DNA from 4 places in the Streptosporangium sp. NPDC006013 genome. Region 2 is predicted to be linked to each of the others. Evidence: riboswitches for the same ligand, from Rfam matches in the RefSeq annotation. Region 2 holds a riboswitch; each other region holds the start of a gene.
The links. A riboswitch is a leader RNA that binds a small molecule or an ion and turns the genes downstream of it on or off. The one in region 2 is predicted to bind cobalamin.
Positions count from the first base shown of each region.

Region 1 (5,457 bases), on a different contig from region 2:
CCGTCGCCACCACACATCCGTGAATCACCGCGTTGACGGGATTCACCTGCAGCCCGTACGGGTCTGGCCGGGTTCGCGAGTCGATGCGGGCGGCTGTTTCCGCCGCGAGGCCGTGGTGCTCCCAGGCGTCCGACTCGTGCCCCAGCCGGGCGGCGGAGACGGCCGCGCGCAACTGGAGGGAGCCGTAAACCTGCAGGCCTGCCGGATCTGACCGGTCCACGTCGCTCGCCGCCCGCCTCACCATGGTCAGCGCGATGTCACCGGACCCCAGGGTGAGCAGCAGCAGCGCCCGCGACAGCGAGACCAGGTGCCGCAGGTGCGGGTCGTCGGCGCGCAGCGCGGCGGTCGCGGCCCGCTCGACGGCGACCTGCGCCAGGTCGTTGTAGCCCAGGCGGCGGGTCAGGGACACCGCTATGGCGTACGCGTGGTTCAGCAGGCGCCACGCCCTCGGAGCGTCCGACTCGACCGCGTGGACCGTCAGCTCCTCGATGGCCGACGGCAGGCGCCCACCGAGCCTGACATGGGCGGCGGCCCCCTGCAGCTTCTGGAGTTTGACCAGTTCCTTGGCGAGCTCATCAAGTGACCGGGGAGGGACCTCCAGCTCCGGGGAGATGTCGGCGTAGGTGAGAGCACGCCTGATGGCGGGCATCGCCGCGTGCACCGCGTCGGTGCGTCTGTCGGACCCTCGGTAGGGCTGGCCGTTGATCTCCGCGGCATCGACCCCGCAGGCCCTTGCCACAGCCGCCACAAGCGAGGGAGTGGCCGGTTTATGACCCGCCTCGACCTGCGCGATCAGGCTGCGGGAAACATTGGCCCTGGCCGCCAGGCCGGTTTGGGTGAGCCCTCTGCGTTTACGCGCCCTGGCAATTCGACGCCCAGTGCTTTCATTCTGACCGCCGCCCAGGTCGGGGTCCCATTCATGCCTGGCCATCTCGCCACCTCCTCTCGCTCACGCGATGTCTTCACGATAGCGGCCTGAGCATTTCACCGAGATGAACATTCCCAACAACCGGTTCTCTTTCCAAGAGGTCTATGTCGGGTCTGCTGTGAATCATAAGAGCCGGATCGGGGCGGCGATGAACCGGGTCTGCGCACGGTGGATGGCGGCGCGTTCGGCATGGCGAGAAGCCGGTACGCCTGGCAATATCGCGAGCATCGACTCCACGACCGGCGTACCGCGGGCGAGGCCGGGCGGCGCCCCGCCGGCCCTGACTTTCGGCAGGTCGCCGGGGAAGAACGCGTTTCCGAGCCCACCGCGAAGTACGATCGATCAATGACCGAAATGACCGAAACCACGCCCGGCTGGCTCTCTCCCGAAGAGCTGGAGTCGACCCGCGCACGAATGCCGATCCTCTACGTCGACGCCGTGCCGGTGCGAGTCGACGAGGCCGGGGTGGTCACGCATGTCGGCCTGCTGCTGCGCATCGGAGCGGACGGGACGGTCAGCCGCGCCCTCGTCTCCGGCCGGGTGCTGCACCACGAGCGGGTCCGCGACGCGCTCATCCGCCATCTGGAGAAGGACCTCGGCCCGACGGCACTGCCCAACATCCCCGCCTCTCCGCAGCCGTTCACCATCGCCGAGTACTTCCCGACGCAGGGCGTCACGCCCTACCACGACCCCCGGCAGCACGCGGTCTCCCTCGCCTACGTCGTCCCGGTCGCGGGTGACTGCCGCCCCCGGCAGGACGCCCTCGACCTTGTCTGGTTCACTCCCGAGGAGGCCTCGTCACCGCTGGTGCAACAGGAGATGCTCGGCGGTCAGGGCACCCTCCTGAAGCAGGCCCTCGCCTACGTCGGCCGCCTTTCCTGACCTTCCGACGGCGGAAATCCCCGCCGGCGCGAGGAGAGCGGGCTGCTGTGCCCCCTCTCTGCGCCGGGCTCACTCAACGCGCTGTCTCTGCCGCTGCCACCGCACCTGATTCGGAGAGGCTCAGCGGGTGCGGCTGGCCAGGAAGCGGCGCCATTCCGGACGGGTTCGCGCGAGTGCTCGCAGCGAGGCCGGAACCTGGGGCCTGGGGTCGTTGCGGTCCAGGCGCAGTTCGGTGAGCGCGGTCAGCTCACCCAGCCACTCCGGCAGCTCGGTCAGCCGGTTTCCCTGCAGATCGAGCTTGGTCAGGGAGGTGAGAGCCCGCATCGACTCGGGAAGGGCGGTCAGCTTGTTCTTGCCCAGGCCGAGGGACCTGAGGGCGGTGAGTTTGCCGATCGACTCCGGCAGCTCGGTCAGCCCGGTGTTCCACAGGCTGAGAGAGGTGAGGGCGGTGAGGTTCCCGATCGACTCCGGCAGGCCGGTCAGTGAGGCGCATCCCATACCGAGATGCTCCAGAGCGGTCAGCTCGCCCAGCCACGGAGAGAGATCGGCGGGCCGGCTGTATGCCAGGTCCAACCAGGTGAGGGCGGTGAGACGGGCCATCGACGCCGGGAAACAGGCCGGCTCGGCATACCACATGCGGAGCCTGGCGAGCCGGGTGAGGTCGCCGATCCACTCGGGCACCTCCTCCAGGTCATGGAGGTTGCTCAGGCCGAGTTCGGTGAGACCGGTGAGCTCGCGCATCGAGTCGGGGAGGCGGCGCAGTCCGGTCACCGAGACATTGAGGTAGATCAGTCCGGTCAGCTCGCCGATCCATTCGGGCAGGGCGGTCAGCTCACGGTTGCCCCCGAGGTCGAGCTCGGTCAGCGCGGGCAGGTCGGTCAGGAACCGGGGAAGCTCGGTCAACCAGTTGGATCTCAGGCGCAGCACCCGTAGACCGGGAAGCTCGGCCACCTCCTCGGGCACCCGGAGCAGGCCGAGACCCGACAGGTCCAACGTGTCAGACCCCTCGCGCAGGTACGTGTTCATCCGCCGCCGAGCGGTCCGAAGCACGGAATCCACCGCTGCCACCCTGATTTCTCCTTGCCGTCAACAAGATGTGATCGGCGATCACGGTAGCGATGAGGACTTGCGACCCGGTTGTGGATCATTGGACTTGTTTCGCCCTCGGGGCGCGGGACCGCTGATCACAGCATGATCGCGAGTTGGGCAAGACATCGCCGGTACGCGGTGAAAAGCGCGTCGCCGGAAGCGGTGACTTCCTTGGGCAAGCCCTCCCACCGCGAATCATGCGAGCCGTGCGACCATGACAGCGAAGGTGACGGCGGAACGAGGAAGCCGGTGTGAACCCGGCGCGGTCCCGCCACTGTGATCGGCGAGCGGACCCCGATATCGCCACTGCCCGGGTACGGGTGGGAAGGCCGGGCGAGCTTGGACCCGAGAGCCAGGAGACTCACGCCGTCGCCTCCTCAGCGAAATTGGGGCGGAACTCCCCAAGAGAGGAAGGCGATTGCCATGCCGTGCGACTCACGTGCCGGTGCTCCACCCGGACTGCTGCCCGCCGCCCCGGCCGTGGTCGCCGGCGCGGTCGCCGACGTCCGCGCCATCGGCGGCTACTTCGGGATCGAGACAGGCGAGGCCGAGGCCGGATGGCGGCCGTTCACCGATCTGTGGACGGATCCGGGCGTCCTGGAGGCGAGAATCCACGACATGGCCGGACGACTGGACACCACCGAGCACCGGGTGGCCGCCTCGATCCTGTTCCAGGGCCTGGCCGCCCGCCTGTGGTCACCGTCCATCGGCGCCGTGGTCGCGCACGACCTGCTCATCGACCTGGCCCCCGAGCACCTGTACTGGCGGCCGGCCCCCGACCCGCTGCCGCTGCGAGCCACCCGGCTGTCCGGCTGGGGCATCCGCGACCCCGCGCGGATCGCCGAACCGGTCTACCGCGGCATCATGGCCGAGATGCTGGAGCCGCTCGCGGAGGCGGTCCGGCGGATCGTGAAGATCGCGCCGGGGCTGTTGTGGGGCAATGCGGCCTCCGCACTGGCCGGAAGCGTCGGCGCCTTCATCCACCGACGGCCCGACCTCAGCGCGAAGGCCGTGCGGCTGGGCCGCGAACTGCTGGACCGGGATCTCCTGCGCGGCACCGGCGAACTGACCGAGCCCGTACCCGGCCGTCCCTTCTTCGTCCGTCGCAGCTGCTGCCTGTACTACCGCCTGCCCGGCGGCGGCATGTGCGGTGACTGCGTCCTGCTGCCGGCCCGCCGGCCACAAACCCACCGCCCTGGCTGACGCTCTTCACTTCGCGCTCTCCCAGTCCGGTTCACCTGGAGGCGGTCAGCTACGTCCGACGACGCCGAGGATGCCCGGCTTGGTGAAGTCGACGGTGGTCTTCTCTCCGTACTCGTTGTACTCGGAGCGCCACGCCTCGACCGGGACGATCCCCGGCTCCAGCAGTTCCATTCCACTCAGCAGCTCGGCCAGCTGTTCCGGGCCGCGCGAGGTGAGCGCCCCCGCGCTGGTCGAGCGGTAGACCTGCTGCCCGGCCTCGTGCACCTCGGCGCTGACGTTGGCCTCGAAGGCGTGCGTGACGATCAGATGGCTCCCCGGGGCCAGCCGTTCGCGGATCGTGGTGATGATGTGGGCGACCAGGGCGTCGTCGGGAATGAAGTGCAGCATCGAGATCAGCAGCACCGCGACGGGCTGGGTGAAGTCGATGGCGCTCTCGATCTGCGGGTCCGTCAGGAGCTTCTCGGGTTCCCGCATGTCGCCCTGGATGACAGAGGTGAGGTGGTTCTCCTCCAGGAGCGCACGGCCGTGCACCAGGACGATGGGGTCGTTGTCGACATAGACCACCCGGGTGTCGGGCGCGATGCGATGGGCGACCTGGTGCACGTTGTCCTGCGTCGGCAGTCCCGACCCGATGTCGAGGAACTGCCGCACGCCCTGGCGCACGAGCAGCTCGACGACTCGCGAGAGGAACGCCCGGTTCGCCCGGGTCATCTCGCGGATACCGGGCACCACCCGCATGAACTGTTCCGCGGCCGCCCGGTCGGAGGCGAAGTTGTCCTTGCCTCCGAGGTAGTAGTCGTACATTCGAGCGACACTTGGGGTGTTCGGGTCGATACCCGCTGGAACAGCCTCTTGCTTGGTCATGCCCTCACCCTTCCTTGTCTTCGCAAAGGGTATGGGAAATCCACAAGATAATGGATCTTTGCCGACAAATCATGGGCGAGCACAGCCCCGCGCGCTCCGGAGTCCCGGGGCCTACCCGTCCCGATGCAGCGAACTGGAGCTGTTCTCGGTGCTCCAGTAGCTCTGGTGACCGGGCTCCCAGGTCCAGGTCTCCGTACGGTCACCGTTCCTGACCGTCAGTGTGCCCGAGGGCTCGTAGTCCTCCGACAAGGGGGACCAGGGCGGCGGGGGTTCAGGATCGGCGTACGCGACCGGCGCGGCGAGCGCCACCGCCGAGGCGGCGAGAACGACGGTGATGAGATAACGGACAATGAGCATTTGCTCCCCCAGAAGGTGTAAACGGTACGGCGGGGATATTTCCTCATAAAAGGCAAAGAGAACCACGCCGATGATCAAGACTCTGACCGATTCGCATTCGGCACGGCCGCCCGCTCCGGGACCGCTCATCCCGG
Region 1 covers NZ_JBEXUE010000034.1:478-5,934, reverse strand. Annotated here, with positions in the region: gene ABZ260_RS08085 (helix-turn-helix transcriptional regulator) at 1-931, opposite strand, end outside; gene ABZ260_RS08080 (NUDIX hydrolase family protein) at 1,274-1,810, shown strand; gene ABZ260_RS08075 (leucine-rich repeat domain-containing protein) at 1,931-2,869, opposite strand; cobalamin riboswitch at 3,136-3,262, shown strand; gene ABZ260_RS08070 ((2Fe-2S)-binding protein) at 3,323-4,102, shown strand; gene ABZ260_RS08065 (SAM-dependent methyltransferase) at 4,148-4,966, opposite strand; gene ABZ260_RS08060 (hypothetical protein) at 5,078-5,323, opposite strand.
Region 1: it holds a riboswitch for cobalamin, as region 2 does, so the genes downstream of both, ABZ260_RS08070 ((2Fe-2S)-binding protein) here and ABZ260_RS32635 (ribonucleoside-diphosphate reductase subunit alpha) in region 2, are expected to answer to the same signal.

Region 2 (5,457 bases):
CCCGGTAGCGCTCGTAGAACTCGGGGTAGCGCATCGGCCGCAGGGTGAGGTCCATGCCGGGGTCGAGCAACATCGGGAAAATGCCTTTCGGAGTGGCTGAGGGGTGACGGGGTGCCCTCGGGACGGGCCGCCGGCAGGCCTACTGGCAGGCGTCGCAGTACTCGGGGTTCTCCAGGGAGCAGGCGACGGCCTGGGGGTCGAGGACGGGGACGGGGACCTCCCCGGCCACCGGTGCCGCCACGGTGGCCTGCGCGATCCGGGTGGCCGGGCGCGAGCGCAGGTAGTAGGTGGTCTTCAGGCCCGACTTCCAGGCGTAGGCGTACATCGAGGAGAGCTTGCCGATGGTCGGCGTGGCCATGAACAGGTTCAGCGACTGCGACTGGTCGATGTACGGGGTGCGTGCGGCGGCCAGGTCGATCAGCGCCTTCTGCGGCAGCTCCCAGGCGGTCCGGTAGAGCAGCTTCAGGTCGGCGGGGATCTCGGGAATGTCCTGAACGGAGCCGTCGGCGCGCTTGATCGCGTCACGGATCCGCGAGGTCCACAGCCCCCGGGCCCGCAGGTCGGCGACGAGGTAGCGGTTGACCTGGAGGAACTCACCCGAGAGGGTCTCGCGCTTGAAGATGTTGGAGACCTGCGGCTCGATGCACTCGTAGCAACCGGCGATGGAGGCGATCGTGGCCGTGGGCGCGATCGCGATCATCAGCGAGTTACGCAGCCCCGTTCCGGCGATCCGCTCCCTGAGCTCCGTCCACGCGGCCGACGTCGCGGCCCCGTAGTGGTCGGGGTGGAGCACCCCGGCGGCGGCCCTGGTCTCCCGGTACGAGGGATGGCGGCCCCGCTCCGCGGCCAGGTCCGAGGAGGTCCGGTAGGCGGCCAGCGCGATCTCCTCGGAGATCCGGGTGGACAGCTCCAGCGCCCGCGGCGAGTCGAACGGCAGCCGCAGCGTGAACAGCACGTCGGCCAGGCCCATCACGCCGAGCCCGATCGGGCGCCACCTCTGGTTGGCGGCCCGGGCCTCGGGGGTCGGGTAGAAGCCCAGGTCGATGGTGCGGTCGAGGAACCGCACGGCGGTGCGGACCGTCGCGCGCAGCCGCGCCCAGTCGATCCCGTCTCCGGAGTCCCCGGACAGGTGGGCGGCCAGGTTGATCGAGCCGAGGTTGCAGACCGCGGTCTCGGCGTTGCTGGTGACCTCGAGGATCTCGGTGCAAAGGTTCGACAGATGGATGACGTTTTCCGGCCTGGCCGTCTGGTTGGAGGTCCGGTTGGCCGCGTCCTTGAAGGTCATCCAGCCGTTGCCGGTCTGGGCGAGCGTGCGCATCATCCGGCCGTACAGGGTGCGGGCGGGGAGCTGCGCGGTGAACCGGCCCTCGGCCTCGGCGGCCCGGTAGGCGTCGTCGAACGCGGCACCGTACAGGTCGGTGAGGTGCGGGACCTCCTTGGGGTCGAACAGTGACCACACGCCGTCGGCCTCGACCCGGCGCATGAACTCGTCGGGGATCCAGTTGGCCAGGTTCAGGTTGTGCGTGCGGCGGGCCTCCTCGCCGGTGTTGTCGCGCAGTTCGAGGAACTCCTCGATGTCGGCGTGCCAGGGCTCCAGATAGACGCAGGCCGCACCCTTGCGGCGGCCGCCCTGGTTGACCGCGGCGACGCTTGCGTCCAGGGTGCGCAGCCAGGGCACGATGCCGTTGGAATGGCCGTTGGTACCACGGATCAGCGAGCCCCGCGAGCGGATCCGGCTCCAGGCGATCCCGATGCCCCCGGCGTACTTCGACAGCCGCGCGACCTGCCCGTAGCGCTCGTAGATGGCCTCCAGCTCGTCGCGGGGCGAGTCGAGCAGGAAGCACGAGGAGAGCTGGGGCCTGCGCGAGCCGGAGTTGAACAGCGTGGGCGAGCTGGGCAGGTAGGACAGGGTGGCCATGAGCGCGTACAGCTCGGCGGCCTCCTCGACGGTCTCGGACAGGCCACAGGCCACCCGGAGGAAGAAGTGCTGCGGACGCTCCAGCACCTTGCGGGTGCGCGGGTGACGCAGCAGGTAGCGGTCGTAGACGGTACGCAGCCCGAAGTACTCGAATCTGGCGTCGGCGTCCGGCTCGATGAGCGCGTCCAGGACCCCGGCGTGGGCGGCCACGAACTCCGCGAGCCCGTCGGCGATCAGCCCCGCCTCGTGCGTCGCGGCGACCGACTCGGAGAAGTCGCGGACGTCGTGCTCGGCGGCCTCGTCGGCGATCAGCTCGGCCAGCAGCGCGGCGGCGACCCTGGAGTTCTCGGGGTCGGTGATCACCCGGGCCGCCGCCTCGTCGATGGCCAGCCTGCGATCGACCGGCGCGTTCCCGGCGTTCTCCGCCACGGTTCCCGCCGCGATCCCTGCCGCGATCCCTGCTGCGGTCTCTGCTGCGGTCTCTGCCAAGGCCTGTGTCACGTGGTGTTCCTCGCTCGCTCTGACTTCCCCGTACGGCTCCGCCGGAGGGGCACGCGTCCGCGAGCGATCCCGGGCACGCCGGACCGCCTCGTTCCGCGGGCCCTCCCACGAGGCCCTGGACAATCACGTCACCGGCAGGTCTTCGGACTCACGGGCGCCCTGCGCATGCCTACCGGCCGTCGCTTCCCGGGCATGGTTCACCCAGTGCTCACATGACGGCTTTCGTTCCCGTTCACCGCTGCGGGGCAGTCCCGGAATCTCACCGGGTTCCCTCTTGCCTCGCCCCTCCCGGGGCGAACCAGCAACGAGCAGGATCCTACATCTAGGGGCGTCTGACGCAACTACCCCAACAAGTTGTGTCGGAGGACTTCAGCAGCCCGAGCTCGTGAAGCACCCCGCGGGTGCGGGCCGTCTCGGTGAAGAGCCACTGGCGGAAGTCGTCACCGCCGAGGTAGACCCGGCTCCATCCATTGGCCGCGCACAGGGCGCGCCAGCGCGGCGCGGCGTCGATCCTGTCACACAGGGCGATCGCGGCGTCCCGGTCCGCCTGGCTCATGCCCTTGGGTCCCAGCAGGCCGCACCAGTCGCTGTACTCCAGCCGGACCTCGACCTCCAGGAGCGTCGGCGCGTCGATCCCGTCGAGCCGGCTGCCCGAGGAGACCACCAGGGGACGCAGGCGGCCCGCGGCGATCTCGGGCCGCAGGGCGCGGGCCGACCCCAGCAGGGCCGCCACCCGTCCGACCTGGAGCGCCTCGGCGGCATCCTCGGCGCCGAGGAACCCCGCGTACTCCAGCAACCGGGCGTCCACCCCGAGGCACTTGCCGATCATGCCGTAGAGCACGTGGTCGGAACCGCCCTCCGGCCGGCCGCCGACCGTCAGCACCGCCGGGTTGCGGCGCAGCTCCGCGGCGAAGTCCTCGAAGGTGCGCAGGCGGGAGTCCGAGGGGACGACCAGGACCGCCCAGTCGCCGACCAGGCGGGCGAGAGGGGTGGCGGCGTCCACCACCGCGGTGGTGTTGGCGATCTCCGCGGCCGTCACCATCGGCATCGCGGTGACGAGCAGCCTGCCCTCGCGCGTGAACGAGCCGTGTACGGCGCCGAACGCGTCACGCGGGACGGAACCCAGGGCTCCCGGCCGCTCGACGGCCATGGCGGAGCGCGCCAGCCCCGACAGGACCAGGACGGAGGCGAGCCTGCCCGCGATGCCGTCCCAGCCGTGGCCGTCGGCGGTGGGTTCGAGGATGCTCAGGCGGCCCACGGCCGAGTCGGCGGAGTCATCGTTCAGGTCGCAGCCCGCGACGACCATGGCACCCGCCGCCAGCGCGAAAAACCTCCTACGGAGCATAAGCGCCCCTTCCCCCAAGAACCCCCTATACCGTAGGTTACCTCCTTATCGCTATCTGTTACAGGCTGGGGGCGGCCACCACCGGCGGCCGCCCCGCGAGCCGTCTCACTCCACCGTGACGCTCTTGGCCAGGTTGCGGGGCTTGTCGACGTCCCGCCCCAGTGCCACGGCGGCATGGTAGGCGAAGAGCTGGAGCGGGATCGACAGCAGGATCGGGTCCAGCTCGGTCTCGTTCCTGGGCACCACGACGCAGTCGTCGGCCAGCTTGGGGTCGGCCGCGCGGTGACCGACCATGAGCACCCGGCCGCCCCGGGCGCGGATCTCACCCAGCGTGGTGAGGTTCTTGTCCAGCAGCTCGTCGTCGGGGACGATCGCCACGGTCGGCATGTCCGGGCCGATCAGCGCCAGCGGCCCGTGCTTGAGCTCGCTGGCCGGGTACGCCTCGGCGTGCACATAGGAGATCTCCTTGAGCTTCTGCGCGCCCTCGCGGGCCACCGGATATCCCCGGACCCGGCCCACGAACATCATGCTCGGCGCATCGGCGTACTTCTGCGCCAGCTCCTTGAGCCGCGGCTCCAGCGTCAGGATCTCCTTGATCTGGTCCGGCAGCCTCCGCAGGCCCTCGCAGATCCGGCGGCCGTCGGCGGGGGACAGGTCACGCACCCGGCCGAGGTGCAGCGCGAGCAGCGCGAAGGCCACGGCGGTCGAGGTGAACGCCTTCGTGCTCGCCACCGAGACCTCGGGCCCCGCGTGCAGGTAGACGCCGCCGTCGCACTCACGGGCGATCGCGCTGCCCACGGTGTTGACGATGCCGAGCACCCGGCCGCCCTTGCGCTTGAGCTCCTGGACGGCGGCGAGGGTGTCGTAGGTCTCCCCCGACTGGCTGATCGCCACATACAGGGTGTCCGCCTCCACCACCGGGCTGCGGTAGCGGAACTCGCTGGCCGGCTCCGCGTCGGCCGGAATGCGCGCCAGCTCCTCGATGAGCTGCGCGCCGATCTGGCCCGAGTAGTACGCGGAACCACAGCCGATGATCTTCACCCGGCGGAACGAGCGGGTCTCCCGCGCGTCCATGTTGAGGCCGCCCAGGTGGGCGATGTGGAAGCGGTCGTCCAGACGCCCGCGAAGCGTCCTGGCCACGGTGTCGGGCTGCTCGGAGATCTCCTTGAGCAGGTAGTGCTCGTAACCGCCCGTGTCGTAGTGTCCCGCCTCCCAGTCGACGGTCAGCGTCTCCTTGGCCGTCTCCCGCGCGTCGCTGGCGAAGGTGTTGAACCCGTCCGCCTTGAGCACGGCGATCTCGCCGTCCTCCAGGTGGACCACCTGGCGGGTGTAGCGGACCAGCGCGGCGACGTCCGACGCGGCGAACATCTCCTTCTCACCGATGCCCAGCACGATGGGGCTTCCGTTGCGGGCCACCACCACCTCGCCGGGGCGCTCGGAGTCGATCACCGCGATGCCGTACGTGCCGACGACCCGCTTGAGCGCGGTCCTGACGGCCTCCTCCAGGGAGTCGGCCTCCTTGACCGTACGGGCGATCAGGTGCGAGAGCACCTCGGTGTCGGTCTCCGACAGGAAGATCGCGCCGTCGGCCTCCAGCTTGGCGCGCAGCTCGTCGGCGTTCTCGATGATGCCGTTGTGCACGATGGCGATGCGCTCGTCGGTGGACAGATGAGGGTGGGCGTTGACGTCACTG
Region 2 covers NZ_JBEXUE010000277.1:907-6,363, reverse strand. Annotated here, with positions in the region: gene ABZ260_RS32640 (ribonucleotide-diphosphate reductase subunit beta) at 1-73, opposite strand, end outside; gene ABZ260_RS32635 (ribonucleoside-diphosphate reductase subunit alpha) at 140-2,419, opposite strand; cobalamin riboswitch at 2,535-2,737, opposite strand; gene ABZ260_RS32630 (tripartite tricarboxylate transporter substrate-binding protein) at 2,742-3,764, opposite strand; gene glmS (glutamine--fructose-6-phosphate transaminase (isomerizing)) at 3,870-5,457, opposite strand, start outside.

Region 3 (5,457 bases), on a different contig from region 2:
AGTGGAAACGCCTCCCACACCCGGCGCTCCGCCTCGGACAAGTCCTCAACCCGCACATCGCCCCCCTTTGCCCAAACACTGCCACCTTTTGATCGTTTGCGTCCAGAGAAGGGTTGTCTGGTGGCGGCTTCGGCGGTTGCCAGGCGGCCGGGCGGTAGTTCAGGGCGATGGCGCCGGAGCCGAAGGCCGCGCTGCCGGCCGGTTTCCGATCCCGGAGGCTCGCCCCACCGCCGGGCACGGGCGACGGGGCGAGCGACCCGGTGTCAGTCCTGTGGCACGCGGAGAGCCCTGGCGGCGGTGACCATGTTGCGCAGGGAGGCACTGGTCTCGGGGTAGCCGCGGGTCTTCAGGCCGCAGTCGGGGTTGACCCACAGGCGGGTCGGGTCGACGGCCTGAAGGGCGCGCCGCAGGTTCTGCTCGATCTCCTCGGAGGACGGGACGCGGGGCGAGTGGATGTCGTAGACGCCGGGGCCGATGCCGCTCTGGTAGCCGGCGTCGCGCAGGTCGGCGACGAGTTCCATGTCGGAGCGGGCGGCCTCGACGCTGGTGACGTCGGCGTCGAGGTCGCCGATCGCACCGATGATCTCCCCGAACTCGGAGTAGCACATGTGGGTGTGGATCTGGGTGGAGTCGGCGACTCCGCAGGTGGCCAGCCGGAACGCGCCGACGGCCCAGGCCAGATAGGCGGCGTGCTCGTCCCCGCGGAGCGGCAGGAGCTCGCGCAGGGCGGGTTCGTCGACCTGGATGATGCGGATTCCTGCGGCCTCCAGATCGTGGATCTCGTCGCGGAGGGCGAGGGCGACCTGGCGGGCGGTGTCGGCCAGGGGCTGGTCGTCGCGGACGAACGACCAGGCGAGCATGGTGACCGGGCCGGTGAGCATGCCCTTGACGGGCCTGTCGGTGAGGGACTGCGCGTAGGTGGCCCAGCCGATCGTCATCGGCTCCGGCCGGAAGACATCGCTGTGCAGGATCGGCGGACGGACGCAGCGCGACCCGTAGGACTGGACCCAGCCGTGATCGGTGGCGGCGTACCCGTCGAGCCGTTCGGCGAAGTACTGCACCATGTCGTTGCGTTCGGGCTCGCCATGGACGAGGACGTCCAGGCCGAGTTCCTCCTGCAGGGCGATCACCCGCTCGACCTCCTCCCTCATGGCCTGCTGGTAGGCCGCGTGGGTGAGCTGCCCGGCCTTGTGGGCGGCGCGGGCCTTGCGGATCTCGGGGGTCTGCGGGAACGAGCCGATCGTGGTGGTCGCCAGGTCCGGCAGGCGCAGCGCGGCCCGTTGGGCGGCGAACCTCGCGGCCCGGTCGCCACGGCGGACGCCGTCGCCGAGCATGTCGAGACGGGCCCGGACCCGGTGGTCGACCGTGGCGGTCTCGACCTCGGTGGCGGGGAGCGGGCCGGGGGCACCGGAACGCGAGGCCCGGCCGAGGGCGACGACTTCGGCGACCTTCTGCCGGGCGAAGGCCAGACGACCCCGGACGGCCGGGTCCAGCGCGGTCTCGGCGTCCAGGTCGAGCGGGACGTGCAGCAGCGAGCAGGAGGTGCTCACCTCGACCTGGTCGGCCAGGCCGAGCAGGACCGCGCAGGTCGCCTTCGCCCGCTGAACGTCGGTACGCCACACGTTGCGGCCGTCCACCACCCCGGCGACGACGGTCTTGCGGGGTAGTCCGCCGACGGAGGCGAGCACGCCGAGATTGCCCGGCCCGGCGACGAAGTCCAGACCAACCGCCTCGACACGGGTTGCGGCCAGCATGCGCAGCGCGTCCGCGTCGACCGTACCGAAGTAGGTCGCCACCAGGATCCGGGGCCTGTTGGGCAGCTCGCCGAGACGTTCGTAGACGCGGGCGAGCGCGGCGATCTCCTCGGCGTTCCGGTCGGCGACCAGGGCGGGCTCGTCGAGCTGTACCCACCGCGCGCCCGCCCCGGCGAGCCGTTCCAGCAGGTCGGCGTAGACCTCGACGAGCTCGTCGAGCAGGCCGAGAGGCCGGAATCCGGCGGGCGCGCCGGGCGAGGCCTTGGCGAGCAGCAGATAGGTGAGGGGACCGACCAGCACCGGGCGGGTCTCCACCCCCAGGGCCCTGGCCTCCGCGTATTCGACCAGCGGCTTGGACCGTGCCCCGTCGGCCAGCCGGAACCGGGTGTCCGGCCCCACCTCGGGCACAATGTAGTGATAGTTGGTGTCGAACCACTTGGTCATCTCCAGCGCCGGGACGTCCTGGACGCCGCGGGCCATGGCGAAGTACCGGTCCAGGCCGGTCAGGTGCCGGTAACGGCCGGGCACCGCGTCGACCATGACGCTGGTGTCGAGTACCTGGTCGTAGAGGGAGAACGTGTTCGACGGGATCGTGTCGAGGCCCGCGTCGCGCAGGCCCGTCCAGACCTCCTGGCGCAGGACCTCGGCCGTCTTCGCCAGGGCGGTGGCGTCGGAGCGCCCGGCCCAGTAGTCCTCGGTGGCGAACTTCAGTTCCCGGTGTGTCCCGATACGGGGGTATCCGAGGATCGTCGTTTGCATGGCAGCTTCCCTCGCTGAGCCACGGGCGGCCGGGCAGGAGGGAAGGAGCGCGCGGCGCGCGTCCCTGGCCCTCCCACGAGGCCGCGGACCACCGCGCGCCGAACGGCGCACGGGCGGAGGCAGGTCTTCGGACTCGCGGGCGCCACACCTGGGACAGGCATGTCCTACTGGCCGTCGCTTCCCAGGCCCAAAGGCCCAGTGCGTGGTGACGGCGGTCGTTCCCACTCACCGCTGCGGGGCAGTCCCGGATTCCCACCGGGTTCCCTCTTACGACATCCAGATCCCAGGGACCTGGATGAACCATCCGCGCCCAGGAGTCTAACCGGGCGGGCGGCATTTATCCCGTTGAGTTCTCGGAGACGATCTGTAGGTTGTCAGCATGTCTTCGTCGCTTCGCCTGGAGAAGGTCACCGCGGACAACGTCGAGGCCGCGTGCCGGCTGAAGGTGCGACCCGACCAGGAGGAGTTCGTGGACCCGGTCGCGTGGTCACTCGCCGAGGCGTACGCGCAGCCTGAGATCGCCTGGCCTCGACTGATCTTCGACGGCGAGCAGCTGGTGGGCTTCGTCATGGGCTTCTTCATGGTCCGTTTCAACCCGGACGATCCGGATGACACGCCCCGCTGTGGAATCTGGCGGCTGAACATCGCCGCCGATCAGCAGGGGCGGGGATATGGCCGCTTCGCGGTGGAGTCCGTGTGCGCGGAGGTCCGCAGACGTGGGCAGACCCGCGCGACGGTTACCTGGGCTCAGGGAGAGCAAGGGCCCGAGCGCTTCTACCTCCGGCTCGGCTTTCGCCCGACCGGCGAGAAGAGCGGCGATCAGGTCGTCGGCGAGCTGGCCCTGACCGGGCACCGAGATGGATTCCAGATGGGTCCGGCCGAGGTCCGCCGCCTGACGGCCGAGGACTGGAGGACGTTCCGTGATGTCCGGCTCGCGGCACTGGCGGACGCACCGGAGGCCTTCTCCTCCTCACTCGGGCGGGAACAGGCGTACGACGAGGCACGGTGGCGTGCCGGGATGCTGCCGGAGCGCGGGGTGAAGGCGGTCGCGGTCGTTGAGGGCCGGGTGGCCGGGGTCGCCGGCGGCTGGGTGCCCGAAGACCGGGGTGGGGCGGTCGAGGTGTACGGCATGTGGGTCGATCCGGCCGTGCGAGGCGCCGGGGTCGGTGCCCTGCTCGTCGAGGAAGTCGTCGCGTGGGCCGCCGAGCACGGGCATCGGAGGGTCGAGCTGTGGGTCGTGGACGGCAACGACGGGGCGGCCCGGCTGTACCGGCGCCTGGGCTTCGAGGCCACCGGCGAGTCCGAGCCGCACACCAACGACCCCGGCGTCCACGAACGGCTCATGGTCCGCGTGCTCGACGCCGGGCCCCGGGGCCCTCACGGCACCTGAGGATTCGTTAGGGCTGGGAGGCTTCGCCGGCGAGCTCAGGCGGCCGGTGTGTTGGAGAGGCAGACGCGGCAGCCTTTGTGTCAGTGGTTCGCCACCCCTCACCCGGTGCCGAGTGTCCTTTCGAAGATGCCGTAGGCGTCCGGGGTGAACAGTACGAACCGCAGGTCCGTGACCTGTGTCGGTGCGCTGCGTACGGTGCCGAGCGCGATGCGGGCGGCGTCGTCGATGGGCCAGCGGTAGATCCCGGTGGATATCGCGGGGAAGGCGACGCTGGTCGCGCCCAGCTCGTCGGCGACCCGGAGGGATTCGCGGTAGCAGGAGGCCAGCAGGTGCGAGCGGTCCTCGGTGGGAGAGAAGACGGGGCCGACGGTGTGGATGACCCAGCGGGCCGGCAGGTCGCCCGCGACGGTGGCCACGGCCTGGCCGGTCGGCAGCCCCTTGCCGTAGTGCGAGGCGCGCAGCTCGCGGCAGGCGGCCAGGATCGCGGGGCCGCCACGCCGGTGGATGGCCCCGTCGACCCCGCCGCCTCCCAGCAGCGAGGAGTTGGCGGCGTTGACGACGGCGTCGACCCGCTGCGCGGTGATGTCCCCTTGGACCAGCGTGATCTGCACGAAGCCGAGTCTGCCAGTGGAACCTCGATTTCCGGCACCGATTCCACCGGCTTGACGCGGGTCCTCGCGCACCCGCTGAACCTCAGCCAGGAAGAGCGCGAGGTTCCGCCGGAGCGCCGGAGCGCTCGGCCACGTCGATCGCGGCGGCGGCCAGGGCCAGCACGGGGAAGATCGCGTGTGACGGTACCCGGTAGACTCCCCGCTCGGGCTGCTCGACCAGCCCGGCCGAGGCCAGCGTCTTGAGGTGGTGGTACAGCTGGCCGGGGGAGGCGAGGGCCAGCTCGGCCTGCAGGTCGGCGACCGGCTTGGGCCCGACGACCAGCAACTGCAGGATCTCGAAGCGCGCCGGATGCCCGGCGGCGGCCAGCACCGCGGCCAACGGCCCGGTCGGCTGCTGAAGCAACCAGCCGGGGCTGCGGGTCACCTCCCACAGCCACTGGTAACCGCCGAGTCTGGCCTGGCCGCCGTAGGTGATCAGGCCGGTGTCGTCGCCGACCGCCGGTGGCTTGGGGACGGTGAGCGCGGCCTCGAGGGCGGCGACCCGTGCCTCGAGGTCCTGGAGCCGGTCGTCGACACTGGTCAGGGTTGCCTCACTTCAATGCTGTGCGGACTTTCGCGAAGAAGACGGGATCGGTCGCCATCCGCACAATGAACTGCTGATGAGCATAGCTGCGCATCCCGGAGAACCAGGTCGCCTCAGGCAGTCGCCGCAGGGCGAGGACGATCTCGCGGGGCTTCTCACCTGGCCGGACGATGTACATGGCCTCGCTGATGACGCCGGGCAGCGCGCCACCCTTGGTGCCGATGAGGAGCGTGCTGGGGTCGGCGCCGGGCTGGCGCATCGGCCACTCCAGGTGCTTGCTCGCCGTCTTGTCCTTCCTGAGTCCGGCGAGCACCTCGCGCAGAACGCCAGGTTCGACGCGGGTCACGGTTTCGGCCCAGG
Region 3 covers NZ_JBEXUE010000013.1:4,647-10,103, reverse strand. Annotated here, with positions in the region: gene ABZ260_RS03825 (hypothetical protein) at 1-56, opposite strand, end outside; gene metE (5-methyltetrahydropteroyltriglutamate--homocysteine S-methyltransferase) at 264-2,513, opposite strand; cobalamin riboswitch at 2,614-2,833, opposite strand; gene ABZ260_RS03815 (GNAT family N-acetyltransferase) at 2,893-3,903, shown strand; gene ABZ260_RS03810 (O-acetyl-ADP-ribose deacetylase) at 4,002-4,514, opposite strand; gene ABZ260_RS03805 (helix-turn-helix domain-containing protein) at 4,597-4,938, opposite strand; gene ABZ260_RS03800 (serine hydrolase) at 5,105-5,457, opposite strand, start outside.
Region 3: it holds a riboswitch for cobalamin, as region 2 does, so the genes downstream of both, metE (5-methyltetrahydropteroyltriglutamate--homocysteine S-methyltransferase) here and ABZ260_RS32635 (ribonucleoside-diphosphate reductase subunit alpha) in region 2, are expected to answer to the same signal.

Region 4 (5,457 bases), on a different contig from region 2:
GGGGCGCCCGGTGGCGAGCGCGTGGTAGCCGGGGTCGATGTAGTCGGGTCCCACCTTGTGCGGAGAGACCCGCAGGCCCCGCGCGCGCAGCGCCGCCATCAGGCCGGTCGCGACGGTGGTCTTCCCGCTGCCCGAGGACGGCGCGGCGATCACCAGTCGCGGCACTACCATTCGATGCCCCTCTGGCCCTTCTGCCCGGCGTCCATCGGGTGCCTGACCTTCCCCATCTCGGTCACCAGGTCGGCGACCTCGACCAGCCTCGGGTCGGCGTCCCTGCCGGTGATCACGACATGCTGGTTGCCCGGCCGCGCGACCAGGGTGGCGACCACGTCGTCCACGTCCAGCCAGCCCCATTTCAGCGGGTAGGTGAACTCGTCGAGGACGTAGAAGCGGTAGGTCTCCGCGGCCAGGTCACGCCTGATCTGCTCCCAGCCCTCGCGGGCGTCGGCGGCGTGGTCCTCCTCGCTGCCCGGCCGCTGGATCCACGACCAGCCCTCGCCCATCTTGTGCCAGGTCACGCTGCCGCCCTCGGCGGACTCGCCGAGCACCACGAGCGCCCGTTCCTCGCCGATGCGCCACTTGGCCGACTTGACGAACTGGAACACCCCGACCGGCCAGCCCTGGTTCCACGCGCGCAGCGCCATCCCGAAGGCGGCGGTGGACTTCCCCTTGCCCGGCCCGGTGTGCACGATCAGCAGCGGCCGGTTGCGGCGCTGGCGCGTGGTGAGCCCGTCCTCGGGCACCGTGTCCGGCTTGCCCTGCGGCATCTCAGACCGCCTTCCGGTAGTCGGTCCGGTAGTCACGGACGAGCCCGCCGAGCCCGCCGCCCGCCGCGAGCGCGTCGAGCCGTACCGCGGGCGTGCCCAGCCTGGCCGCGAGGTCGAGGGCCAGGGCGAGCCGCACCGGACCGCTCTCGCAGTCGACCACGACCCCCGCCGTACCGGCGAGCAGCGCGGCGGGGGCCGCCACGTCGGACCCCGAGGTGGCCCGGCCGTCGGTGACCACCACGAGCAGCGGCCTTCTGGCGGGGTCACGCAACCGCTCCACCCTGAGCACCTCGGCGGCCCGGCGCAGCCCGGCCGCCAGCGGGGTGCGACCGCCGGTCGGCAGCTCCCGCAGCCGCGCCGCGCCGACCTCGACCGAGGAGGTCGGGGGAAGCACCAGGTCCGCCGTGGATCCCCTGAAGGTGATCAGCCCGACCTTGTCCCGCCGCTGGTAGGCGTCGAGCAGCAGGCTGAGCACAGCCGCCTTGACCTCGCGCATGCGCTGCCGGGCCGCCATGGAACCGCTCGCGTCCACCACGAAGAGCACGAGGTTGCCCTCCTTGCCCTCGCGGACGGCCTCGCGCAGGTCGGTGTCACGTACCAGCAGGCCGGGGCCACTGCGGCCGCGCTCGCGCTGGTACGGCGCGGCGGCGCGGAGCGTCGCCGACAGGTGCGGCCGCTGGAGCCGCCCGGCGGGAACCCGCGATCCGGTGGTCCGCCCGTTGGGGGTACGGGCCCGCGACCGCCGACCCGAGGCGCCGTCGCCCAGCCCGGGGACCTGGAAGGGGCGCACCCGGTACGGTTCGGCGGCGGCGACCACCCGCTCGGCGGAGGGACGGTCCGGCGAGGCGCCGGTCCCGTCGGAGGCGCCCGGGACATCGGCGGCGCCGGCCCCGGAACCACCGTCGTGCGAACCACCGTCGTGCGAACCACCGCCGTCCGTGTCGCCGTGCGGGCCCGCACCGGAACCATCACCCGCGGGACTTTCCGCGGAGCCGGTCTCGGGACCGTCCCCGGAGTTCACGGGGCCGTCCGAACCACCCGAATCGCCCGGACCGCCGGAACCGCTCGGCCCTCCATCCGGGTCGTCCGGCTCGTCGCCACCGTGCTCCGCCAGGAGGTCGTCGAGGCGTGACTCGTCAAGGCCCGGCGCGTCGAACGGGTCTCGGCGGCGGCGGTGTGGCAGCGAGAGACGGGCCGCCTCGCGCACGTCCTCGGCCGTGACCTCGGCGCCGCCGCGCCAGGCCGCGTGCGCGATGGCCGCGTTGGCCGTGACCAGATCGGCCCGGAGCCCGTCCACCTCGAAGGCGGCGCACACTCCCGCGATCTGGCGCAGCCGGGCGTCCGGCAGCACGACCTGCCTGACCCGCTCCCTGGCCTCGGCGATCCGCCGCGCCAGGGCCGCCTCCTGTCCCGCCCACCCGGCGGCGAAGGAGGCGGGATCGGCGTCGAAGGCCAGCCGGCGCCGTACCACCTCGGCCCGCTCGTCCGGATTCCTGGACGCCCGCACCTCGACGGTCAGCCCGAAACGGTCCAGGAGCTGTGGCCGCAGCTCGCCCTCCTCCGGGTTCATCGTGCCGACCAGCAGGAACCGCGCCGCGTGCCGTACCGAGACCGACTCTCGCTCGACGAAGCAGGTGCCGAGCGCGGCGGCGTCGAGCAGCAGGTCCACGAGATGGTCGTGGAGCAGGTTGACCTCGTCGACGTAGAGGACACCTCGATGCGCGGCGGCGAGCAGGCCCGGCTCGAACGCCCTGACCCCCTCGGTGAGCGCGCGCTCGATGTCGAGCGCGCCGACCAGCCGGTCCTCCGACGCGCCGACGGGCAGCTCCACCAGCGCGGCCGGACGCTCCTGCCCGCCCTCGCCCGCGTCGTGCGGGCCGTCGGGGCAGCCCGGATCCGGCTCGGCCGGGTCGCAGGAGAAGCGGCACGCGGCGATCACCTTGACCGCGGGGAGTTGTGCGGCGAGCGCGCGGACGATCGTGGACTTGGCGGTCCCCTTCTCCCCCCGGACCAGCACACCGCCCACCCGTGGGGAGACCGCGTTGAGTATCAGCGCGAGCTTGAGGTCGTCGAGACCGACGACGGCACTGAACGGATAGGCACCGATCACGAGGTTTCTTTCTGCGAGATCCTGCTGACGTGTCCGACCCGCCGAACGTTCAGTTCGGGGCCGCCGTGAGCGCGTCGCGGCGGACCACGCGCTGGACGGCGATGCCGTACAGGACGCCGATGGCCGACCAGAGCACGAGTTGCGTGCCGAGGGAGGACAGCCGGAAGTCCCACAGCAGCTGGGCGGGGAAACCGTCGGGCACCTCGTTGACCGCCGGCAGCACGAACAGGGTGACGATGACGGGGACCAGGAAGCCGGCCGCGCCGGCGAGCCAGGGCCTGGCCGGCACCTTACGGGCGCAGGCCACTCCCACCGCCACGGACAGCAGGCCGATGGCGACCAGGACCAGGTACAGCGTGGTCCGGCTGCCGATGGTGTCCGGGTCACCGACGGCGGGCGGGTTGGCCGGGTACTTGACGAACGGCACCAGCACGATCGCGACGAACGCCGTGGCGGCCATCGTCGCGGCCAGCACCACGTCGGAGCGGGGACCGATCCGGCCGCGCAGCCCGGCGAAGACGAGGGAGAAGATGCCCCCCACGGACATGCCGTACAGGGCCAGGGCGAGGAAGAGCCCGGCCTGCTGGCCGGACCGGCTGACCAGTGCCTCCTCCCCGTGGGAGTGCCCGACCTCGGTCTGGGCGTGGGCGGCGGCCTCTTCGAGCGCGATGGCCTGGTCGATGTTCGGCTCGCCCAGCAGGTAGGCGAACACGGCGGCGATCAGCCCGGCGACCAGCCCGACGAGCAGGCCGCGGAGCAACAGGGTACGGATCACGGCGCGCGGTCTAGTGGCAGGGAACGCCGAGCAGGTGGCGCCCGTCGTGCATGAGTTCGTGCAGATAGTCGCCCGCCTGCGACACCACCCCCTGGTCGAAGGTGACCAGGTAGGCCACCAGCAGGAGCAGCGGAACCGCCACGAGCCAGCGGGCCAGGTGGGAGAGGGGAACGGGCTGAGAAACGGACAGCTCACGCATGAGTAGCCTCCTTGGGGATGACGCGTCCCGACAGATGAGGACGCGGCGGCCAAGTAACCTGGCTCCCGGAACTCACGTTCCGGATACAGTGGCGCGACCGCACCGGCTTCTCACCGGACTTCCCTCGGACCACCGCGAAATCGTCCGCAATGTAACTCTTTTCGTGGCGGGCCGTCAACAGAAGGTGATTCGTCGCGGCGCGGCGGACCCGGTTCCGCCCGTCGATCCGGCCGCCACGGCCCGCTCCCCGGCCCGGGATGGATCGGGTTTTGGAGGTGAGCCTCTGCTGCGCGGGCCATACGGCCATGACGGCGACAAGCGGATACCGACCGGATGCGCGGCGGCTCCCGAAGGCCGCCGCGACAGGTGCTCAGCGAGACACCCTGCGGAGCAGGTAGGTGTCCATGATCCAGCCCTTGCGTGCCCGTGCCTCGGCACGCAGCTCGCGGATGCGGTCGGCGACCTCGGGCACCGGTCCGGCGACCAGGATCTCGTCGGGAGTGCCGAGGTAGGCGCCCCAGTAGATGTCGAAGTCACCGCCCGGATCGGCGCCCAGATCGGCGCCCAGATCAGCGAAGGCGCAGTGGGCGTCCAGCATGACGACGACGTCGTCGGCCGAGGGCCCCTCCTCGGCGAGCCGCCGGCCGGTGGTGATGTGCACCGGCCGGGCGACCCGGGTCAGGCTGACCCGATGCCGGGCGGTGAGTGCGGACACGCTGCTGACACCGGGAATCACCTCGTGCTCGAACCGGACCGAGCCCCGCTGGTGAATCTCCTCGACGATGGCCAGGGTGCTGTCGTACAGGCCCGGATCGCCCCACACCAGGAAGGCACCCGTCTGCCCCTCGGCGAGCTCGTCACGGATGAACCGCTCGCAGATGTCGGCGCGGCGCGAGCGCCAGTCCTCGACCGCGGGCGCGTAGTCGGGAGTGGTCCGGTCACGTTCGGGATCGCCGGCCTCGACGATCCGGTACGGCGGGCGGGCGTGCGCGTCGACGAGGTCGTGCCGCAGCTGGACGAGGTCGTGTTTGACCTCGCCCTTGTCCAGGACGAAGAACACGTCGGTACCGGCGATGGCCTTGACCGCCTGGAGGGTGAGATGGTCGGGATCACCGGCACCGATGCCGATGATGAGGATTCGCTTCACCCAACAGAGTCTGCCCGTACCGTTTCGAGATTCGGCACAGGGGGCTCCGGTCAACCGACGAGCAGCGTGCGGGCCAGGCCGATGGCGGCGGCCGCGGCGATGAACCAGGCGGTGTTGAGCCTAGTGCGCCACTGCAGCAGCAGCGCGAGCACGGCCAGTGCCACGGTGAGCGGGTCGACGAACGCATCACCGGCCAGTTGCAGGGTGACACCGGCCATCAGGGCCAGCGCGGTGGCGTTGACACCGTCCAGGAACGCCGATGACCAGGCCCGGCCGCGGATCCGGTCGACGAGCCGGGTCAGCAGGCCGACCAGCACGAACGACGGGGTGAAGATGGCGACGGTGGCCAGCACCGCCCCCGGCAGGGCGGCGATGACGTAGCCGACGAAGGTGGCGGTGGTGAACACCGGCCCCGGGGTGAGCTGGCCGATGGAGATCGCGTCCAGCAACTGGTCGCGG
Region 4 covers NZ_JBEXUE010000062.1:13,653-19,109, forward strand. Annotated here, with positions in the region: gene ABZ260_RS12670 (cobyrinate a,c-diamide synthase) at 1-171, opposite strand, end outside; gene cobO (cob(I)yrinic acid a,c-diamide adenosyltransferase) at 165-767, opposite strand; gene ABZ260_RS12680 (VWA domain-containing protein) at 769-2,877, opposite strand; gene ABZ260_RS12685 (CbtA family protein) at 2,927-3,652, opposite strand; gene ABZ260_RS12690 (CbtB domain-containing protein) at 3,663-3,851, opposite strand; cobalamin riboswitch at 3,882-4,014, opposite strand; gene cobF (precorrin-6A synthase (deacetylating)) at 4,222-4,998, opposite strand; gene chrA (chromate efflux transporter) at 5,049-5,457, opposite strand, start outside.
Region 4: it holds a riboswitch for cobalamin, as region 2 does, so the genes downstream of both, ABZ260_RS12690 (CbtB domain-containing protein) here and ABZ260_RS32635 (ribonucleoside-diphosphate reductase subunit alpha) in region 2, are expected to answer to the same signal.